2 regions of the Paenibacillus sp. VMFN-D1 genome follow, and region 1 is predicted to be linked to the other one. Evidence: a T-box and tRNA genes for the amino acid it is inferred to sense, from the RefSeq annotation. Region 1 holds a T-box; the other holds one or more tRNA genes.

The links. A T-box is a leader RNA that pairs with one kind of tRNA and senses whether it is charged. The one in region 1 lies ahead of C7820_RS30500 (valine--tRNA ligase), so its partner is inferred to be a tRNA-Val.
Region 2: it has a tRNA-Val gene. The T-box ahead of C7820_RS30500 (valine--tRNA ligase) is inferred to sense a tRNA for this amino acid. The anticodon was not compared.

The regions. Positions count from the first base shown of each region.
Region 1 is NZ_QRDU01000006.1:399,843-411,202, forward strand. It holds gene cobA (uroporphyrinogen-III C-methyltransferase) at 1-795, shown strand, start outside; gene hemB (porphobilinogen synthase) at 858-1,856, shown strand; gene hemL (glutamate-1-semialdehyde 2,1-aminomutase) at 1,923-3,224, shown strand; gene C7820_RS30485 (RluA family pseudouridine synthase) at 3,221-4,117, shown strand; gene C7820_RS30490 (LysM peptidoglycan-binding domain-containing protein) at 4,247-5,695, shown strand; T-box leader at 5,971-6,228, shown strand; gene C7820_RS30500 (valine--tRNA ligase) at 6,287-8,953, shown strand; gene C7820_RS30505 (bifunctional folylpolyglutamate synthase/dihydrofolate synthase) at 9,000-10,376, shown strand; gene murC (UDP-N-acetylmuramate--L-alanine ligase) at 10,381-11,360, shown strand, end outside.
Region 2 is NZ_QRDU01000001.1:361,891-373,250, reverse strand. It holds gene C7820_RS01750 (DUF3892 domain-containing protein) at 1-217, opposite strand, end outside; gene C7820_RS01745 (GNAT family N-acetyltransferase) at 308-751, opposite strand; gene C7820_RS01740 (hypothetical protein) at 1,142-1,339, opposite strand; tRNA gene C7820_RS01735 (tRNA-Val) at 1,507-1,579, shown strand; gene C7820_RS01730 (hypothetical protein) at 1,676-1,993, opposite strand; gene C7820_RS01725 (YjfB family protein) at 2,171-2,347, shown strand; gene C7820_RS01720 (hypothetical protein) at 2,551-2,745, shown strand; gene C7820_RS33380 (hypothetical protein) at 2,911-3,084, shown strand; gene C7820_RS01715 (glycerophosphodiester phosphodiesterase) at 3,162-3,902, opposite strand; gene C7820_RS01710 (mechanosensitive ion channel protein MscL) at 4,076-4,237, shown strand; gene C7820_RS01705 (hypothetical protein) at 4,271-4,762, opposite strand; gene C7820_RS33750 (sporulation protein YjcZ) at 4,870-4,983, opposite strand; gene C7820_RS01695 (AI-2E family transporter) at 5,197-6,279, shown strand; gene C7820_RS01690 (hypothetical protein) at 6,311-6,721, opposite strand; gene C7820_RS01685 (uracil-DNA glycosylase) at 6,754-7,422, opposite strand; tRNA gene C7820_RS01680 (tRNA-Leu) at 7,586-7,671, opposite strand; tRNA gene C7820_RS01675 (tRNA-Leu) at 7,824-7,909, opposite strand; tRNA gene C7820_RS01670 (tRNA-Ile) at 7,935-8,011, opposite strand; tRNA gene C7820_RS01665 (tRNA-Met) at 8,050-8,126, opposite strand; gene C7820_RS33375 (hypothetical protein) at 8,235-8,399, opposite strand; gene C7820_RS01660 (YitT family protein) at 8,611-9,477, shown strand; gene pyrE (orotate phosphoribosyltransferase) at 9,616-10,257, opposite strand; gene pyrF (orotidine-5'-phosphate decarboxylase) at 10,254-10,991, opposite strand; gene carB (carbamoyl-phosphate synthase large subunit) at 11,013-11,360, opposite strand, start outside.

The DNA of each region.
Region 1 (11,360 bases):
AAGCGAATCCTGGTCACCCGCTCCCGGGCCCAGGCAAGCGATCTGGTCAACCGGATCGAGGAGCTCGGCGGGGAGCCCTACGAATTTCCGGTGATCGAGACGGTGTATCCCGAAGCGCCCGAGCTTAAGCAGGGCCTCAAGGACGCCTTCGACCGGCTCGGTGAATACGACTGGGTGTTCTTCACCAGCACCAACGGCGTCGACTACTTCTTCCGCCATTTGAAGGAGCAGGGGAAGGACATCCGGCAGCTGCATACGGCGCGGATTGCGGCGGTCGGCCCGGCCACAGCCGAAGCGCTCGGGCAGCGGGGCATCATCCCCGTGGAGCTGCCGGACCGCTTCCAGCAGGAGGGACTGATCGAGTCGCTGGGCAGTCAGCTGCTCGCCGGCCAGAAGGTTCTCCTTCCGCGCGGGGATCTGGCACGAAACTGGCTGCCTGAGAAGCTCGCCGAGATGGGACTCGAGGTCACCACCGCCGTGATGTACCAGACGATCGCCGGGCGGGGGGACGATCCCGAATTGATCCGGCTGCTGGAAGAGGGCGGGATTCATGCCGTGACGTTCACCAGCTCGTCGACGGTGAACAATCTGCTCTCGATTTTGCAGCGGATGGGAGTACATGACCCGGCAGCGCTGCTGCAGGGCGTGGAAGTTGCATGTATTGGAGAAATTACGGCCAAGACAGCCCGTGACGCGGGACTTGAAGTAGGCATCATTGCCGAAGAAGCGACGCTGGACAGCCTTGTCCGGTCGCTGTGCCTGTGGAACGCGGAAGCTGCGGCCGCATCAGAATAGAAGAGTCTGGGATGAGATGAACCCTAGACTCGTAAATATCTACCAACAGGAGGTTTACAGCTATGAGTTTTCCAATGGTAAGACACCGGCGCCTCCGCCAGTCAGCGGGCATGCGGAACATGGTGCGCGAAACGGTGCTGAACGTGAATGACCTGATCATGCCGATTTTTGTAACCTATGGAGAAAACATAAAAAACGAGATTTCATCCATGCCGGGAGTCTATCATTTTTCGCTGGACCGGCTGAAAGAAGAGGTGGACGAAATTGCCTCCCTCGGTATTCCGGCCGTGCTATTGTTCGGCATTCCGGAAACGAAGGACAACATCGGCTCCTCGGCCTTTGCGGAAGACGGCATCGTGCAGGAAGCCACACGCCTGATCAAGTCCTGGTATCCGGACCTGCTCGTCGTAGCCGACACCTGCCTCTGCGAGTTTACGGATCATGGACACTGCGGCATGGTGCATACCTATGAACGGGATGGCCATGTGTGCGGCGACGTCATGAACGATGAATCGCTGGAGCTGCTGGTCAAAACGGCGGTGTCCCAGGCAAAAGCCGGCGCCGATATTATCGCCCCGTCCAACATGATGGACGGCTTCGTGCAGGCGATCCGCGCAGGGCTTGATGAGAACGGATTTGAGCATATTCCGATCATGTCTTATTCGGTCAAATATGCTTCCGCCTTCTACGGCCCATTCCGCGAGGCAGCCGACTCGGCACCCCAGTTCGGCGACCGCAAAACGTACCAGATGGATCCGGCCAACGCACGCGAAGCGCTTCGTGAAGCGGAATCCGATGTGCTCGAAGGGGCCGACATGCTGATGGTCAAGCCTTCTTTGTCCTATATGGACATTATGCGCACGCTGAAGGATCAGTTCGACCTGCCGCTCGTCGCCTACAATGTGAGCGGGGAATACTCCATGGTCAAAGCGGCGGCCATTCAAGGCTGGATCGACGAGAAAGCCGTAGTGCAGGAAATGCTGACGAGCATGAAGCGCGCCGGTGCGGATATCATTATTACTTATTTTGCCAAAGACGTGGCCCGGTGGATCAAGGGATAACCGAAGCATCGGAGCAGAATCCCCGCTTAGCGGGGTGATTTAAACCGATAGATTGGAGTGAATGACATGAGCAGTATGTCAGGAAAGCGCAAGGAGGAGGCTTCCCGGTCGGCCTTTGAAGAAGCCAAGCAATATATCCCCGGCGGAGTGAACAGCCCGGTCCGCGCCTTTAAATCGGTCGGCCTTACGCCGATTTATGTGGACCATGCCGAAGGATCGCGCGTGTACGATATTGACGGCAACAGTTTTATCGACTACGTCGGCTCCTGGGGACCCCTGATTATGGGACACGCCCATCCGGAAGTGATTGCTGCGGTTCAGGAAACGGCGGCCAAAGGCACGAGCTTCGGCGCGCCTACGCTGATTGAGACGGAGATGGCCAAGCTCGTGTGCGAGCGTGTCCCTTCAATCGATATCGTCCGGATGGTTAATTCAGGTACGGAAGCGACGATGAGCGCGATTCGTCTGGCCCGCGGGTACACGGGACGCAGCAAAATTTTGAAATTCGAAGGCTCCTATCATGGACACGCGGACAGCCTGCTCATCAAAGCCGGCTCCGGAGTGGCGACGCTGGGTCTGCCGGACAGCCCAGGCGTGCCGGAAAGCGTGGCCAGCAACACGATCACGGTCGCGTATAACGACCTTGAGTCCGTTACGCTTGCTTTTGAACGTTTTGGCGAGGAGATCGCCTGTGTCATCGTGGAGCCGGTAGCCGGCAATATGGGCGTCGTACCTCCGCTTCCGGGCTTTCTGGAGGGCCTGCGCGAAATCACGACAAAATATGGCAGCCTGCTCATTTTTGATGAGGTCATGACCGGGTTCCGTGTTCATTTGAACTGTGCCCAAGGCCGGTTCGGCATTACGCCTGACCTGACTTGCCTGGGCAAGGTGATCGGCGGCGGACTGCCTGTCGGCGCATACGGCGGCAAACGCGAAATTATGGAGAAAGTGGCACCGTCCGGTCCGATTTACCAAGCGGGCACGCTGAGCGGAAATCCGCTGGCCATGGCGGCTGGATATACGACGCTGAAGCTCCTGACGCCTGCCGTATATGACCAGCTGGAAGAGCGCGCAGCCCGTCTGGAGGCCGGTTTTGTGAACAATGCCAAAGAGCTTGGCATTCCGGTGACGATTAACCGCGTCGGTTCCATGGTATGTCCTTTCTTCACAGAAGGGCCTGTCGTGAATTACGATACGGCGAAGACGAGCGACATTCCGCGCTTCACCAAATATTTCGGCAATCTGATTGAGGAAGGCGTGAGCGTGGCTCCTTCCCAATTTGAGGGGATGTTTGTATCGGCTGCCCACAGCATCGAAGACATCGATGCGACGATCGAAGCCAATTACAACGCCCTTAAGCAGCTGTGAGCCTGAACCACTGGCTCCGGCGCGGGGAATGGCTGGAGCTGGCTCCGGGCAAAAAAATCGCATCGGCCGAAGACCGCGAAGCGGCGGCCGCGGCGTGGCTGCTGAACGAGGCAGGCATGCCGGAGAAGCTGCTTGGACAGCTTAAGGCGTCAAAAGGCATCGAGTGGAAAGGGGACCGGCTTCGGCTGGCCCTTTTTGCTGCCCGCAAGGCGGGGATCGAGCCGATCTGGATGGATCTCACCGTGCTGTACGAGGACGACTTCTGCCTGGTCGTTCACAAGCCTGCCGGGATGAAGGTTCACCCGGATGGACACTCCGACGAAATCACGTTGGATCATGCCGTGGCCGCCCATTATCAGATGCAGGGGGAAGAGATTGCGGTCAGGCATATTCATCGGCTCGACCAGCATACCACCGGGCCCGTGCTGTATGCCAAAAATGACTGGGCGCAGCTTGTGCTGGACAAGGAGATGAGCGGCAAGCGGATTTCGCGGATTTACGCCGCCTTTGTCGAGGGGCGGATCCCTGCGGATCTGAAGGTCATCGACCTGCCCATCGGCAAGGACCGCCATCACAAGCAGCGCAGACGCGTGTCTCCGGGAGGGCAATCTGCGGTGACCCGGATTCTCCATGCAGAAGCCGGGAATCAAGCCAGCCTCGTCTACTTGGAGCTGGAAACCGGACGGACGCATCAGATCCGCGTTCATCTCAGTCATGTCGGCCACCCGCTGCTGGGCGATGCCCTGTATGGCGGAAGCATATCCGCCATCGGCAGGCAGGCGCTGCACGGGGAGCGTCTCTCTTTCGCCCATCCGCTCACACGCGAGCAGATTGAGGTGGGTGATCCGTGGCCCGAGGATATGGAGCGTCTCAAAGCCCTTGTGAGAGCGTAAACCTAAGTATCATATGAAAACTGGCATGCTCCTCTTTTTAAAGCATATAAATAGAACGAGTAACGATTTTGGCTCGTGCTGTGGGGATGGCCCACGGTTAGAAATATGCCGAAAAGGAGGACGTTATTTGTGTTTGACCAGTCCTACGGTTTACGCTTTGACATTTACGAACGCATTCATTTAAACGAAGACGTGGCGGGAATCGAAGAACTCGAGGAAATCGAGCTGCTTCCGCATATTCAAGTGATCAGCCAGGACGAACAAGCCAGTCTGCGCGGGCATCTGCTCCTGTCGGGGCTGTACAGAAGCGAAGGTGAGGAAGAAGGGACGCAGCGGCTGGAGCATTTCATTCCAGTGGAGATTACGGTTCCCTTGAACCGGGTAACCTCGCTGGATGACATTGCGGTGGAAATCGAAAATTTCGACGTCGACCTGCTGTCCAAACGAAGCCTGAATATTACGGGCGTTCTCTCTCTGCGCGGCATCGAGACTCAGGCCGCGGATTCACCCGCCTGGAAAGCGGACGAATTCACGGTAGTTCATGCACCGGATGAGGACCTTCCGGAGGAAGCGGCTATCTTCGCGCAAGAGCGGGAGGAAGAACCGGCTTCAGCAGAACCGGAACAGCGCGAATTCACGCCGCCGGACGACCCTGCGCCTGTCTGGACCGCACCGGCTCCGTCCTTTACGCCGCCTCAGTCCCAAATTCAGGCGGAGCAGCCGGAACAGGTTCCGATCGAAGCCGCGGAAGCCGATGACTCGGATGAAGCACGGGAAGCGGCAGCCTGGGAAGCCATATGGCAAGCGGCTGATGTTCCTCCGTCCGAGCCGGAGGAAGCCGCTGTGCCTCAGGCGTCCGATTCCCGCGAAACTGCGCCGTCTACCGCATGGGAATTTGCCCGCGAACCTGAGCGGGAAGCGGCAGCGCCTCCGCCGCAGGTGGCCGGATTATCCGCTTTACATACGGACAAGGAACCATCAGACCGGACAGCGGAGCCCCAGTACCCGAACAAGTGGCATTTTGAGCATGAAGAGGAGTCGGAGCTGCTGCATCCGGAAGCGACGGCGGTTCAGGTGGATGAAGAGCAGGAAGAAGACATCTATTTGAACGCGGCGGGTAAAGATCCGTTCAGCGAGCCTACGTTCCCGTTTGGAGCTTTCCAGGATAAAGCTCAGCAGGAAGAACCGCCTGAAGACCGGGAAATGCGGATTGCGCTCGGAAGCAAGAAGGAACCCGAGTCCGGCGAGAAGGAAGCGATCGGCTTTTCCTCGATCTTGTCCTCAAGCCGTTCGATCAAGGAGCTTGAGTACCAGCAGGCACAGGAGGAGCAGCAGGCTGCGGATGCCGTCGCCAGCGCGGGTGCTGCAGAAGCCGATGATATCAAGTGGAAGAACCTGTTCCTCGGCAGTATCTCCGAGCAGACTCCGTTCCGTAAGGTCCGGCTGTGCATCGTTCAGCGGGAGGAGACGCTCGAGACGATCGCCGACCGTTATCAGCTGACGCCGCGGGAGCTTGTGTTGTACAACCGGCTGGCGGACCAGACCGTTCAGGAAGGTCAAATTCTGTATATCCCGTAACGTTTTTGAGGCAATCAGAGGAGCCTGGCGCTTTGCGGCGCAAGGCTCTTTTTTTGTTCCCGGGATGAGGTCTGCCTGAACACGGGAAAATGGTCCTGCACTTTGGGCCAAGGGAAGTTGACTATCGACATGAAGCGCGTTATTATGGAGTATATGTTTTGCAGAAAAACATCAACGAACGTCAGGTACAGATGACATTCCGTATTTGGCGGAAGTTTTTCTTGCGATATGAAACGCTTCAGCTTCACTGAAAATGAATCCATTTTACCATCTTCACAAAAACGATGAACGGGAAGAGTAGGCGGTATTGCCCTTCAGAGAGCGGAATTGCAGCGCTGGAAGATTCCGCAGGATGCAGCTGTCCGAAGTCGCCCGGAAGTTGTCGGTTTGAGCACTTGCGTCCGAAGGCGCGGGAGGTAGAGCCGGCCGGCTGCAGCCGTTATCTGTACGAAGTGTTGCGAAGGCATGCGTGGTTGTGCTTGCTGTCGCAAAACAAAGGTGGTACCGCGAAAGAACAGCCTTTCGTCCTTTGAGGACGAAAGGTTTTTTGTATTTTTGGCAAAGCTGATCTTGTGATGGAGGATGAACAATATGACAGACCAGGAAAACCAAGCAACAACCGGGATGCCGACGACGTATGACCCGAAATCGGCCGAGAAGAAATGGTACAAATACTGGATCGACGGCCAGTATTTCAAAGCCGGGCAGAAGCCCGGGGCGGAGCCGTATACGATCGTGATTCCGCCGCCAAACGTAACGGGGATGCTCCATATCGGGCACGCCCTCGACTTTACCCTGCAGGATATTCTGATTCGCACGAAGCGGATGCAGGGGTACGACGCCTTGTGGCTTCCGGGCTCGGACCATGCGGGCATCGCGACGCAGACCAAGGTGGAGCAGAAGCTGCGTGAGCAGAATATTAGCCGCCACGATCTGGGACGCGAGAAGTTCCTCGAGAAAGTGTGGGAATGGAAGGACCAATACGCGGAAACGATTCATGAACAGTGGGCCAAAATGGGCTTTTCGCTGGATTACTCCAGAGAGCGGTTTACGCTTGACGAAGGTCTGTCGAAGGCGGTTCGCGAAGTTTTCGTGAAACTCTATGAAAAAGGGCTGATCTACCGCGGCAAAAAGATCATCAACTGGGATCCGGCCGCCAGAACCGCCTTGTCCGATATTGAGGTTGAATATAAAGAAGTCAACGGCCATCTGTATCATTTGCAGTATCCGCTGAAGGACGGAAGCGGCCACATTACGGTAGCAACCACACGTCCTGAGACGATGCTTGGCGATACGGCGGTAGCGGTTCATCCGAAAGACGAGCGCTACAAGGACATGATCGGCAAGATGCTCGTGCTCCCGATTGTCGGACGCGAGATTCCGATTATCGCCGACGAGTACGTGGAACGTGAATTCGGCAGCGGCGCCGTAAAAATTACCCCGGCACACGATCCGAACGATTTTGAGGTGGGATTGCGCCACGATCTGCCGCAAATCATCGTGATGGACGAGACCGGCACGATGAATGACCAGGCCGCGAAGTACGAAGGCATGGACCGGGCCGATTGCCGCAAGCAGATCGTTCAGGATTTGAAGGACCTCGGCGTGCTGATCAAAATCGAAGACCATGTGCACCAGGTAGGGCACAGCGAGCGCACAGGCGCCGTAGTCGAGCCTTACCTGTCGACGCAGTGGTTCGTTAAAATGCAGCCGCTCGCGGAAAGAGCCATCGAGGCGCAAAAGGCGGGCAATGGGGTACGCTTTGTTCCGGAGCGTTTCGAGAAAACATACCTGAACTGGATCGAAAACGTCCGGGATTGGTGTATTTCCCGTCAGCTGTGGTGGGGACACCGGATTCCGGCTTGGTACTGCGAATCCTGCGGCGAGATCCACGTAGCCCATGAGGATGTAACCCAATGCTCCAAATGCGGAAGCACCGAGCTTACACAGGACAACGACGTTCTGGACACCTGGTTCAGTTCGGCGCTGTGGCCGTTCTCTACCCTCGGCTGGCCGGAGCAGACGGCGGATCTGGAGCGTTATTATCCGACGAACGTGCTCGTTACGGGCTATGACATCATCTATTTCTGGGTAGCCCGGATGATCTTTACCGCGCTGGAATTTACGGGCGAAATTCCGTTCAAGGACGTGCTGATGCACGGTCTGGTCCGGGATTCCGAAGGACGGAAAATGTCCAAGTCGCTCGGCAACGGCGTCGACCCTCTCGACGTCATCGAACGGTACGGCGCAGATGCGATGCGCTACATGATCTCCACGAGCAGCACGCCGGGGCAGGATCTGCGCTTCCGCTGGGAACGCGTGGAGCAGGCGCGCAACTTTGCCAATAAAATCTGGAACGCTTCCCGATTCGCTCTGATGAATCTGGAAGGATTCACATATGACGACATTGACATAAGCGGAGAGCTCAGCACGGCGGACCGCTGGATTCTCCACCGCCTGAACGAAACTTCCCGTGACATTACGCGTCTAATAGATGCCTACGAATTTGGTGAAACGGGCCGGCTCCTGTATAACTTCATTTGGGATGACCTCTGTGACTGGTACATTGAGTTTGCCAAACTCTCTTTGTACGGAGACAATGTGAGCGCCAAGAAAACGACGCAGTCGGTGCTTAGCTATGTGCTGGACCGCACGCTGCGGATGATTCATCCGTTTATGCCGTTCATCTCCGAAGAAATTTGGCAGCATCTGCCTCACGAAGGGGAAACGATCACGCTTGCGGCATGGCCGGAGTATGATCCAGCCTTCGAGGATGCCGAAGCTGCAGCCGAGATGTCGCTGCTGATGGATGCCATCCGTGCCGTTCGCAACATCCGCGCAGAGGTTAATGTTCCGATGAGCAAGAAGATCGAGCTGATGCTGAAGGCGGGCGACGAGCAAGTGCTGCAGATCGTGAACCGGAACGAAGTATACGTTCAGCGCTTCTGCAACACCTCGAGCTTTACGGCAGGTCTGGACCTGACGACGCCGGACAAGGCGATGACCGCCGTGATTACCGGTGCCGAGCTGTACCTGCCGCTTGCCGGTCTGATCGACATTGACCAGGAGATTGCGCGGCTGGAGAAAGAGCTGCAGCATCTGAACAGCGAAGTGCAGCGGGTGGAGAAAAAGCTGGCCAATGAAGGCTTTGTGGCTAAAGCGCCGGCAAAAGTCATTGAAGAGGAGAAGGCCAAGATGGCCGACTATTCCGATAAACGCAGCAAAGTCATCGCACGGATCGAAGAGCTGAGAGGCTGATCACGACGCAGCAGAAAACTTAACTAAAATTCAGAAGGTGAATGGTATGGGGGATCAATTGGAAGCCGGACGGGAGGCTTCTCTGCGCACATATGAAGAGGCGGCGAATTGGATTAACGGTCTGATTCCGTTTGGGATCAGACCGGGGATGCAGCGGATCGAAACGTTAATGGAGAAGTTCGGGAACCCGCACCGGAGGCTGAAATTCATTCATGTCGCCGGTACGAACGGGAAAGGGTCGACATGCGCTTACCTGACCCGTGTACTTCTGCAAAGCGGTTATTCGGTAGGCACGTATACTTCGCCGTATATCACCAAATTCACGAACCGCTTTCAGTACAACGGGGAAGACATACCGGAGGAGGTGCTGCTCTCCTTGGCGAACCGCCTGTACCCTGCGGTGCAGGAGATTGCGGCCACGGAGCTCGGATCGCCGACGATGTTCGAAGTGTCCACGGCTCTGGCGATTCTGTATTATGCCGAGGAATGCTACCCTGACGTGGTTGTATGGGAGACCGGGCTCGGGGGAAGGCTGGATGTAACGAACATCGTTCACCCCATCGTCTCCGTCATCACCAATGTCGGGATGGACCACACCGATATTCTTGGCGATACGCTTGTGGAAATCGCCACGGAAAAGGCCGGCATTATCAAACCAGGCGTTCCGGTGGTCAGCTGCGTGAACCAGCCGGAAGTCATTGAGGTGCTGAAGCAAAAAGCCGAAGAGTGCCGCACGACGCTGTATTTGGCGGGAGAGCAGTTCACCTACGAATATACCGGTCTGGACGGTTCCTTGCAGACGTTCCATTTCAAAGGTCCTTTCCGCGAGCTGGATCTGAGCATCGGAATGAAGGGCGAGCACCAGATTGCCAATGCCGCCGGCGCGATGATGGCGCTGGAAGTGCTGCGGCAGTACATGGCTTTTGTCATGGACGATGAGGATCTGCTGAAGGGGTTCCGGGATACGAAGTGGGCCGGCCGGCTCGAAGAAGTGGGCGATTCTCCGCGGATTGTTCTGGACGGGGCGCATAATCCGGAGGGGCTGGAGAGCCTCAGCAAGAGCCTGCAAAGGCATTATCACTTTAAACAGTTAAATTTGATGATGGGAATGCTGTCAAATAAGCATCATGAGTCCTCATTGAAGCATATACTTCCAATAGTGGATACGCTTATCCTGACCGAGCCGGATTTCCGAAAAAAAATGGACGCTGATGCTTTGCTGGACATTGTGGAGCGGCTGAAGCATTCTCACGGCAAACCAGGTTTGCAGATCATCGTAGAACCGGATTGGAAACACGCGCTAGACATACTTAAGTCACGGACAGAACCGGGGGATTTGGCAGTGGTGTCCGGCACGCTGTATTTGATTTCTGATGTGCGGGCAGCCCTGCTGGGTCAGACCGATTCTGAAAAAGGTTGGTGAAAATCTGTTGAATTCTGAACATGTTCATTTTATCGGTATTGGTGGCTACGGGATGAGCGCCATCGCACGGGTTATGCTGGAAATGGGATACACGGTCACGGGTTCGGACGTGGCTGCCCAGGAATTAACGGAAAAACTGGCTGCCAAGGGAGCCAAAATTTATATAGGCCATACGGCCGAGCAGGTTCACGGTGCGGATTTGGTCGTCTATTCGACGGCACTTCCCAAAGACAACGTGGAACGAAGAGAGGCGGAGCATCTGAACATTCCGATCCTTCACCGCTCGCAAATGCTGGCCAGATTGCTGAATGAGCGCAAGGGCATCGCCGTTGCGGGAGCACACGGCAAGACGACTACGTCGTCCATGATTGCACTCGCCATGGAGGAATGCGGCGCAGATCCGACGTTTATTATCGGCGGGGAAATTATGAACGTCGGCACGAACGCCAAAGCCGGCAAAGGGGACTACGTGGTGGCTGAGGCGGATGAGAGCGACGGCTCCTTTTTGCAGTATCATCCGTGGCTCGGCATCGTGACGAACATTGAAGCGGATCATCTTGAAAACTACGACGGCGATTTCGAGAAGCTGAAGAGCGCTTATGTGCAGTTTTTGAGCCAGATCAAGGAAGACGGCACGGCTGTCGTCTGCGCTGATGACGCGAATATCCGCGCGATCCTTCCTTCGATCCGCTGCAATGTGGCCACCTACGGGATCGATTCCGATGCGGAATATACCGCCGAGGATCTGGTCCTGGGCGACCGTCACGTATCCTTCACGATGAAGCATAACGGACAGACGCTGGGAACCGTCGAGCTTTCGGTTCCGGGACGCCACAACGTCTATAACGCCATGGCCACGGTGATCGCCTGCCTGAAGGCCGGGATTCCGTTCGAATCCATCGCTGCGGGCGTTTCGAAGTTCCACGGCGCCAAACGCCGTTTCCAGGTGCTCGGTGAGAAGAACGATATTCTGATCATCGACGA
Region 2 (11,360 bases), on a different contig from region 1:
CGAGATTATTCGACGGATCGCCGTCGGCGTCCCCGCGGATGTACATCTCGCCGTCACGGCCTTTAAAGACGTTTACTCCGGCAATGGCGCCCGCTTTTACTTCCTGCAGCGCCTGCTCGTAATCGAGCACCCGGCCCGACGACGTTTGAAAGGCCGTCAAGTCGCCGTCACCGTTCTTCTGTACTGCGATAAATTGTTCTCTTCCCGGGTTTCCCATCGATATCCACTCCTTAAGTTGTCATGATATATCAAGGTGACATATGGATATCGTTCCCTGAGAACATGGATTTATGCGAAGAAATGAAGCCTACAGTGTTTTCTTCATACGGACATGCGGAATGCCCGCGTCATCGAACGGCTCCTTGGAAATGACCTCATAGCCTTGTTTTGCATAAAACTGTTCAGCTTGGCATTGAGCATCCAGGATGGAATAGGCCAGCCCCAGTTCCCTCGCCCGCTCTTCCATCGCCATCAGCAAAATGCGGCCGAACCCGTGGGTGCGGAACTCGCGGCGAACCGCGATTCGCTGCATCTTGGCGGTATCGCTGTTATAATAAATGATCCGGCCGGTGGCCACATACTGATCCTTGTCCTGAAGGAGGATATGATGAACATTTTCGCTGATCACATCGTATTCGTCGATCTCCAGGTCGGCAGGCACGTTTTGTTCCTTGACGAACACCTCCTGGCGGATGTCCAGCGCATGTTCCAGCTGCTCGGGGGTCGTCACGTATACTATTTCTGCAGGCATCGGTTACCCTCTCTTTCATGCAATCAATATAAAAAACACGGCTGAATCATTATACAAAAAAATGATTTTCCTGTATAGTTGACTCATGAGAGCTCTATGGAAGGGAGACCATGGATCGTTATGGGCATGACTATTGCGCTGATCGTCATTTTATCAGCCATCTTAATCTATTCATTCATTTATGTCATCCAAAAAGGGTATTCACGCAAATGGGATGAGGAATAGGAGCAACGTTTATCGACGAACACTCACGGAAGATAGACCGCGTTTTTCGGAAGTTTTTCTTGCGATATAAGGAAAGCGAATCTCCGATGCAAATACTTTCTTATATCTAAAATTAACAAGGGCCGGTGCAGTCGGAGCACGGGCCCTATGTCTTGTCACGAGGAATCAGGGCGGCGTAATAGGGCCCTTGGAATACACATCCTCGCTGACCGATTTGCCGTAAACGTCCAGCATAATCGGTGAGTCGGCCATAGTTGAACCGGGCTTGATCGGCTCCTGCGCATCCGAAAACTCACCCGCGGGGGAGCATCCGGCAAGCAGCAGGCACAGCCCTGCCGCGAGCAGCCCGCCTTTGTTCAGCATACCTTGCCACTCCTTCTGTTTCGAAATATACTTTAGTTTTCGCCCGTTTGGATAGCTTCTAATCATGAGCGGCAAACAAATTGTACATGCCATTCACCGTGAGCCAAATAAAATGATTGACAGCTAACTTCGGCGCTGTTATTATATTAAATGTATCTGACTTATACGATCTGCTAGCTCAGCTGGGAGAGCACCATCTTGACAGGGTGGGGGTCAGTGGTTCGAGCCCACTGCAGATCATCTATAGAAACCCTTGAAGCTTAAGGCTTCAAGGGTTTTTTGTTATTTTCACACTTAACTGCAGACGTTTTGGCCCTGTCCCGTTAAGATAATCATCTATTTTGTTCCCACCTGGACCTCCGCCGTGTTTGCGAAGGAAACCGTTACATACGATATCTCAGGTTTCACATTTTCCAACAAAGGTGGGGTAACCAAATGGGTAAATTCTTTTTCCACGAACATGATCACGGCCATCGCTGCCATGTCCGCAAACCAAAACCAGTCGTCCTCAAAAAAGAAATCAAGAAAACGATATTCGTCAAAGTGGACTGGGAACCTGTAATCAAAAAGGTTCACAAAGAAAAGCATGTTTCCTGCCATAAGATTCACAAACAGCACCACCACTTCAAAAAACGCCACCATAAAAGATGCCACTGTCGCGATCACTTCGGTGGAGACATGTATTAATTCCGGATTTTTCGGATGAAATCAGCATGACACCTCCCTGATCGCACGCCCGGGAACTTGGTTCCCGGGCGGCATCTATTTTATAAATCACACCGAAAATCCGATAACATAGATGTTACCCATTTTACATAGAGGAGGCTTATGATGGATATCCCTGCTTTATCGATGGCCATGAGCCAGTCCCGGCTGGCTCAAAATGTGAGCATCCAGGTGCTTAAAATCGCTAAGGATCAAGCCTCGCAGGACGGTCAATCCCTGGTCAAAATGCTGGATAGCAGCGCCGCACCCCATTTGGGAAACCGTCTAGACATCCGGATTTAACTGCTCGGCATTCTTTTCTGCCCCTCCAGACGGAGGGTTTTTTTATTTTTCAGCACAACTGTTCAAATTAAATTCATATTTTAGGTCCATATCCCCACCAATCAAACATCCGTTCTCTATCCAACAGACGAAAATTATCTTATGATAAAGATAGTTATTGATACAAAAGTCTTACCAGTATGTGGATACGGGAGAATAGTCTCATGGAAAAGGAAATTGAAATGGCAATCCGCCGCGGCCATCAATTATTCGTTCAAAATTTGGATGGTGAATCCATCACCGGCATCCCTGAGAAATCCGATGATCCGGGAACTTTAAAGATGCGGACGGTGTATGGCTCCATGTGGATTCCGCTGGATGAAGTCGGCCATCTGTCACGCCTCATTCATATTCGTTAATATTCGCTGCCCTGCCTGGGCGGCTTTATTTTTTATATAACGATTAACCTTTTGGCTCGTAAGGTGCAGGAAAATGTGGTTCATCGGCGCGTGGAACGGTTTATCCTTACATATAAGGAACACACTATGGAAGTACCAACGATTCTATTGGAAGGACGTGTGGCGATGAATAAACCGAATGAAGAGGATCGTTTCCCCGGGGTCGACCCCATTCCGGATCCCGATCATGAAACGCCCTCATCCACGGACATGATTGAAGACGTGCTGGAAGAAGGGGCGCGGGAATTGAAGAAAGGTAAACATCCGTCGAACGGGGATTCAGCGGATCATCAAGGGTGACGCGTTCCCTCACTGTTCTGTAGACGTTTACGGGCACAACATAACCCGATGCCGCCGTGGCATCGGGTTATCGTTGTTCAGGAGCGCACCGAAGCGCTCAGCAGCGCTGCCAGCTTATCGGGGTAGTCGGTGATGATCCCCGCTGCCCCTGCGTCGATAAGACGCTGCATCTCTTCTTCTTCGTTGACCGTCCATGGGTGGTATACCTTACCGGCCGCCTTTGCTCCCGCCACAAATTCAGGCAGCACCGCAAAATGGTAAGCGTGCAGGGCGTCAGCTTCAACGCTGCGGGCATACTCCCACGGCTCATACAGTCCCTCCATGTACAAAATGCCGGTGCGGATTTCAGGCGCGAGCTGCTTGCAGAGCCGCAGGGAATAGTGATTGAAGCTTGAGATGACGATCCGCTCGCTCAGGTTATAGCTTCTTACCATGTCGATGACCTTTTCCTCAAGCCCTGCATAAGGTACCTTCGTATTTTTCAACTCGATGTTGACGACGGTCCCGGTGCCCTGAACCAGCTCCAGCAGCTCTTCCAGCAGCGGAAGGCGCTCCTCCGCAAAATCGGGATGGAACCAGCTGCCGGCGTCCAGCTTCCTCAACTCTTCCAGATCATGGTCTTTGACCCACCCGCTCCCGTTTGTCGTCCGGGACAACGTTTCGTCGTGAATCAGGACAAGCCGGCCGTCCCGGGTTAACTGAACATCGGTTTCAATCCCTGTGGCACCAAGCTCCAAACTGCGGGCAAAAGCGGCCATCGTATTTTCCGGACATACCGCAGATGCGCCCCGGTGGGCAAAATTAATAATCGAATCCAACTTCTCTCAACCTCCCGACTGGTATTCTCGCAAACCTTACCAACTTATCGTACCCGTCTTATGTAATGCGAGTATAAACCGTAGAGTTTACAAACCGCTCCATCCAAATTGATTCCTCTCTGATGGTTGTATTTTATCATGGATTTATCCCGCATATAAGGAGGTATTCGTTCATGATCGTGTTTGACGTCATCGTCCACGGAGAAGTCAAAGAAACCATCCGGCCGGCCACCCAGCGGCTGCAGCATATCCTCGCCTACGTCACCGAAGAGGCCAAGATCCTCAGCAAAAAATACGGAACGGCCGTTAACTTAAGCCGGAGAATCATTTATTGACCGGAAGGGGATCGGTACTCGATCGCCTTTTTTTTATGTCGATACACGCTTTTCTTTTCTCGTCTCGACGCACCGATGGGCCTCAAGAACATGCTGCGCCTCGATGCTTCGCTCCTTACTGCATTCCACAATGACCATAAAATGCCCCTGAATCAGCAGCTTCTCATAGTTTTCTGCATCCCCTTCGGGGACGCCAATCCCCACCAGACTGACAATCAGCCCGTCGCTCTTCCCGCCGACTTCCGCCCCCCCAAGTTTGGCCGCTGCCGGTCCCGATGCCCAGGTGACTTGATCCCGCAGCGTCAGGCTGGAAGTTAAATCCCGGATTTCGCCGAACAACCCGCTGGTACCATGCCTGGACACGGGTTCTTTCAAGCCGGTATCCCGGCATACGATAGATAACTGTCTCTTGTCAAGGGCAAGCAGCGACACGTCCTTTTTGTCAAAATGACGCTCCCAAAGCGCACTGACCGCCAGCGCCGTATCCTGTCTCGTCCGGAACAATGCGATCACGAGTTGGTTCATCCTCAATCCCTCCCAGGTTAAATGACTTTATGTAATTAGGTAAACTAACGCGGGCATAAAAAAACATCCCGGCAAGATGATCCGCCAGGATGCTCCTGTGTTCCGACTTAATAAAAACACGAACTCAGAATAATGACCAAGAGGATGAAAAGGACCAAGATCGCTCCCGTCGATTTGAAAACTCCGCCTGGATAACCAACGCCGCCTACGACTCCGCTCATAGGTTTGAACCTCCTTTTTCATGGGGTCAACCTATATTATGTAGTTCACCTGCGGTTTGACTGTACGAATACCCGGATTGCCTCAAACGGTTACCCCATCCAGAAGCGATGGCAGGAGCTCCCTGAATCATCCTTATGACATTTGGTTAATGGGTTGTAAAAGAGGAAACAGACCGTTACATAGGCTGGTCCATGAAGGCTGGGGGGATTTGATTGCTGCAGAGCAAATATTTTCGTACATGTCTGGGTATCATCGCGGCCCTTTTAATTATTTATTTGGGTGCCAAAGTAAAGTTTATTTTCAATCCGATCGTGCTGCTGTTCAAGCTGCTGCTGGTCCCAGTGATGCTGGCCGGTTTCATGTATTATTTGCTGAGGCCCATCGTGAATTACCTGGAAAAGCACCACTGGAAAAGATCGCTTTCGATTTTGTCGATCTACCTCATGTTCGTTGGTCTGATCGCCCTGTTTTCGGTGCTGGTATGGCCAACGCTGCGCGAGCAGGTGATCACTTTTGCCGAAAACGCGCCTTATTTCGTGGAAGATTTGCAGAAGCAGTTTGAGGCTCTTCAGAAAAACAGCTTTTTCGCCAAAGCGTTGCCAAGCGAGTCGGAAATTTATGCCCGCGTGAGTGAATATCTCAACGGTCTGATTATGGCCGTTACAGATTCGATCTCCAATTTTATATCCGTCGTATCCAACGTCGTGGTCATTATTGCTACCGTTCCGATCGTGCTGTATTACATGCTGAAAGAAAGCAGCAAGCTTCCCCCTAAAATTTTGCATATCCTTCCGCGGAAATACCGGAAGGAAGGGAAAGAAGCGCTGCGGGAAATCGATACGGCGCTCAGCAACTTTATCGTCGGCAGGGTCGTGCTGAATCTCATTCTAGGCGTGCTGATGTACATCGGCTTCCTCATTATCGGGCTTCCGTACTCTCTCCTGCTCGCGCTGATCTCGATCGTCCTGAACCTGATTCCGTATGTAGGTGCGATCATCGCTGCCATTCCGGTCGTTATCATCGGTTTTATCGATTCGCCTTCCGTTGCCGTATGGTCGCTCGTCGTGATCATCATCTCCCAGCAGATCCAGGATAATCTGCTGACGCCGATTATTTACGGCAAGCAGCTGGACATTCATCCGATGACGGCCATCGTCCTGCTGCTGATCGGCGGAGACGTATCCGGGATCGTCGGCGTCATTTTGGCCATTCCCGTCTATATGATCGCCAAGATCATTATCGTCCGGGGGTATGGGCTGTTTTTGGCGGAAAAGGTCGATGACATGAAAGAGTGAGGAAAAAAAAGCATGCCGCAAGACTAATGTCTCACAGCATGCCACGCAATGACCGGACAACGCAAGTGCAATCCGCTTTCCGGAAAGTCCGGCCGTCCGACAGGGTCACCGTCTCCGCATTATGCGAGCTCAGGGTGGCCCTGTATGCTTCCAGACGGTCCTTCCGCCAGATCATGACCTCAGACCCGAACAACACGGCGTTATCGAACTGCCGTTTGTCCTTCATGATATATCCGACCGAATGAGGCGCGGCGTCAGGGGCATTTTTACCTTCGGGAAGAAGCCGGATCGTACAAACCTCGCCAAACGGCAGCTTCAGGTCGTGCGGCCCGAGCACGAGCCATTCGTTATGTTCATCCCACTTGCGAAGCGTCCCCTTGACCCGGGAATGCAGCTTGTCGTTGCATAGGATAGTAACCCGCCTGCCGATCCAGTTCTTCATGGCCCTTTCGCCTCCTTTCGCATGAAAATGAGTTACCGGTCAGGAATCGCCCAATCGACAGGCTTGATTCCATGGGCTGCTAAAAACGCGTTGGCTTTGGAAAACGGCCTGCTTCCAAAAAAACCGCGGTGCACCGACAGCGGACTCGGGTGAACCGACAGGATCACCAGATGCTTTTTCCGATCGATAAAAGCTCCTTTTTTCTGGGCATGGCTTCCCCATAGAATGAACACGACCGGCTTATCCCGCTCATTCAGCTTCTCAATGACAGCATCGGTAAATCGCTCCCATCCTAATCCTTTATGCGAATTTGCCTCGCCATCCCGGACGGTCAGCACCGTATTGAGCAGCAGCACCCCTTGCTCGGCCCAATGCACCAGCGTTCCATGGTTTGGAATCGGCACGCCCAGATCGCTGTGCAGCTCTTTGTAAATGTTCACGAGGGAAGGCGGAATCCGCACGCCGGGTTTGACCGAAAAGCTAAGGCCGTGGGCCTGTCCGGGTCCATGATAAGGATCCTGTCCCAAAATGACCACTTTGGTATCCTCATATGAAGTCAGCTTGAGCGCTTTAAAGAGGTCCTCTTTCGGCGGGTACACTTTGTGAAGCTTGTATTCCTTGGCCAGCTTATAACGGAGTTCCTGAAAATAGTCCTTTTCGGTTTCTTCCTTCAGCTGCTCGTCCCAATCGTTATTAAATATCATGAAGCATTTCTCCTCTCTCGTAAATATATAAACCTATTTTTATAGAAAAACGTCTGCCGACGCACAATCAATGAAAGTCAAACCGTATTGAACGGCAGCTAAAAAAATAAGCCGGCCCCGATCCGGACCAGCTTACCCTGTTCAACTTGTTCCAATCCAATGCCGAGAACCGGGCTCGAACCGGTACGGTAGTCACCTACCGCAGGATTTTAAGTCCTGTGCGTCTGCCAATTCCGCCATCCCGGCTTGTCTATCACTTTTGTGACGACAAAATTTAATATAACATGTTTTGCCTATACCGGCAATCCTTTAATTCCCATTCCTTTTACCGGCCATGAGCACAAAAAAACCGGCTCAGTCAAAGACTGAACCGGCTTCCTTCGAATGGTTTACCTGTATGCCGAGGACCGGGCTCGAACCGGTACGGTAGTCACCTACCGCAGGATTTTAAGTCCTGTGCGTCTGCCAATTCCGCCACCCCGGCATGCTGTTTCTTGCATATGGCTATATGGTGGGCCCTGAGGGACTCGAACCCCCGACCAGTCGGTTATGAGCCGACCGCTCTAACCAACTGAGCTAAGGGCCCTGATCAAGTATATACCGTACAGATAATGGCTGTTAAATTGGTTGCGGGGGCAGGATTTGAACCTGCGGCCTTCGGGTTATGAGCCCGACGAGCTACCGGACTGCTCCACCCCGCGTCATTAACCATATCAAATAGCGACAAGAATTAATATACAGCATATATACCCACTGCGTCAAGTATTTATTTATGGAATTGGTGTTAGGGCACCCTGGAGTCTGCCATGTCACGGCAAGAAGCGGACACCGTACCTGCCTCTCCTTGAACGGAAAATTTCAACGAGCCGCGGCTCTTCATAGCCATAAATCCAGCTATCCTGCTCCAGCCTCTTCGCCAGGCACCCTGCCTGAAACTTCGTCCGGTAGAGCTTGCCGAAATACACCCACCGCATTGCTGCTAACCCTCCTTTCATAGATGAGCTGTTTTGATGCCTATTGTTACCGCAAACGCGATAGTTCATTCATAGCAGCAGAAATGTCGGCTAGTAAAATGTCGAAAACGTTCGAAAAAAAGCGAGATTGCTTTGTGCTGAGCGGAAAAATCGTTTATACTGATAACTAAGTTGTTTAACATTTTAATTTTCAGGAAAGCGGGGAATGTCCATGGCAAAAACACATAAAAAGCTGTCTTTTGCGGATCTGGTCAAAAAATTTGTATTTATTACGGTGGGGGCCGTGCTTATGGCCGTCGCGCTCGAGGTATTTCTGGTTCCCAATGAAATCATCGATGGCGGCATCACCGGGATTTCGATCGTCTTATCCAAAGTGACGGCCTTTCCGCTCGGTATTTTTCTGTTTATTATCAACCTCCCCTTTTTATTTCTGGGATACAAGCAGATCGGAAAAACGTTCGCCTTTTCTACCCTTTACGGCATCGCCGTCATGTCTGTAACGACGCAGCTGCTGCATCATGTCAGTCCTTTTACCAATGAGAAAATATTAGCGGTCCTGTTCGGCGGCCTTATTCTCGGCCTTGGCGTCGGACTCGTCATCCGTTTCGGCGGCTCGCTCGACGGAACCGAAATTGTCGCGATTCTGCTGTCTAAAAAGCTCCGCATGCCGGTCGGCCAAATCATCATGATCATGAACGTCTTCATTTTCATTGTTGCCGGATTCGTTTTCGGTTGGGATTCCGCGATGTACTCCATATTTACATACTATATGGCCTCCAAAGTGATGGATATTGTGGTCGAGGGCTTGAACGAGTCCAAGTCGGTCACCATCATCTCGAACGAATACGAGGAAATTTCCCAAACGATTCAGGATCGGCTGGGACGCAGCACGACCTTCATGTACGCCAGAGGGGGCTACTCGAAGGAAGATACACAAGTCATCTATTGCGTCGTCACCCGGCTTGAGTTGGCCAAACTGAAGGCGCTCGTGCAGGAGATCGATCCCAAAGCCTTTATTGCCATTGAGCATGTGTCCGATGTGCTCGGCGGCAATTTTGAGAAAAATGCCATCCACTAAAACATTTGAAACCTCAAGCTTAAGGTTACAGCAAGGTCCATCATCCGTGTAAACAACTTAAAAAGGCAGCCCTTAGGGCTGCCTTTGCTGTATCATTTTATAAAACCATTTGAGGAAATTCACACAAGTGTCGTCTTCTTAGTTTCCGAACGATGACGGATCTTCTCTCCACGCTTTGAGCGCTTCGACGTCCTCCTGCTGAATGGCTCCCTTTTCCAGGGCCACTTCCATCAGCGCCGCATAGTTGGACAACGTTTGCAGCGGAATCCCCGCTTCGGCAAAGGCTTGTACCCCTTTATCGAGCTGATAGCTGAAGATGGCAAGCACGGCGAGCGGCTCTGCACCAGCTTCCTTCACGGCTATCGCTGCTTTGAGCGAGCTGCCGCCGGTCGAGATCAAGTCTTCGATGACGACGATTTTTTGCCCCGGCTTGATGATGCCCTCGATCAGGTTCTCCTTGCCGTGTCCCTTCGCTTTATCGCGGATATAGGCCATCGGCAGATTCAGCTTCTGGGCAACCCACGCCGCATGAGGGATACCGGCCGTCGCCGTTCCCGCAATGACTTCCGCGTCCGGAAACTGCGCCCGGATGATCGCAGCGAACGATTCGGCGATAAGCTCGCGGATTTCAGGGTAAGACATCGTCAGACGGTTATCGCAGTAGATAGGCGACTTGATGCCCGAGGTCCAAGTGAACGGCTGTTTCGGCCGGAGCGCCACCGCTCCGATCTCAAGCAAATGGGATGCGATACGTGCTGGAATTTCTGCTAGGGTAGTCAAGCTTCGATCATCTCCTTGATAATGTGTTCGGCAGCTTCTCGTGGGTTTTCTGCCGCCGTAATCGGACGCCCGACGACGATGTAATGGCTGCCTTGGCGAATGGCTTCGCCCGGCGTCAGGACGCGCGCCTGGTCGCCTGCTGCGGAGCCCGCAGGCCGGATACCCGGCGTGACGGTGATAAATTGCTGGCCGCAAGCCTCTCGGATCAGCGCCGATTCCTGGGCCGAGGCGACGACGCCGTCCAGTCCGGCCGACTGCGTCAGCTTGGCGTAGTGTACCACGGCGTCCTGAACGCTGCCCTGAATGCCGATCTCGCTGTTGAGCGTCTCCTGACTGGTGCTGGTCAGCTGGGTGACCGCAATGATGAGCGGCCTGCTCAGGCCGGGATCGGTCGCAAGCGCGGATTCGGCTCCATCGAGTGCTGCCTTCATCATCGCCGTACCTCCGGCAGCATGGACGTTAAACATGTCCACACCAAGACGGGTGATGCTCTCTGCGCCACCCCTTACCGTGTTGGGTATGTCATGCATTTTCAGATCAAGAAATACGCTGTAGCCTTTTGACTTCAATTCCCGCACAAAAGCAGGCCCTGCAGCATAATACAGCTGCATGCCCACCTTCAAGTAGCAGGGAATACCTTCAAGTTCTCGGACCAGCGCGGATGCCGCTTCGGCATCCGGGTAGTCCAGGGCCACGATTAAGCGGCCCGCCATTTCTGTATACTTATCATTCATGCTTCTAGTATTTCCCCCTTCTCAGTTCGCAAAAGCCGGCATCGCCTGCGAAGAGAAGTTGAGGGTATCCAGCATATTCATCAGCGCTCTGACCGTGTCCAGCGAGGTCATGCAGACCACGCCGTTCTCTACCGCTTCCCGGCGGATACGGAATCCGTCGCGCTGCGGCGTTTTCCCTTTGGTCAGGGTGTTGAACACGAACTGCGCTTCACCATTGCGGATCAGATCCAGAATGTTCGGTGTACCGTCGCTGAGCTTCTGCACGGTCGTTACGTTGAGTCCGGCTTCGTTCAAAGCTTGAGCTGTACCTTCGGTTGCATAGATCTTGTAACCAAGGCGCTTGTAGCCCTTCATGAGCTCCACAGCTTC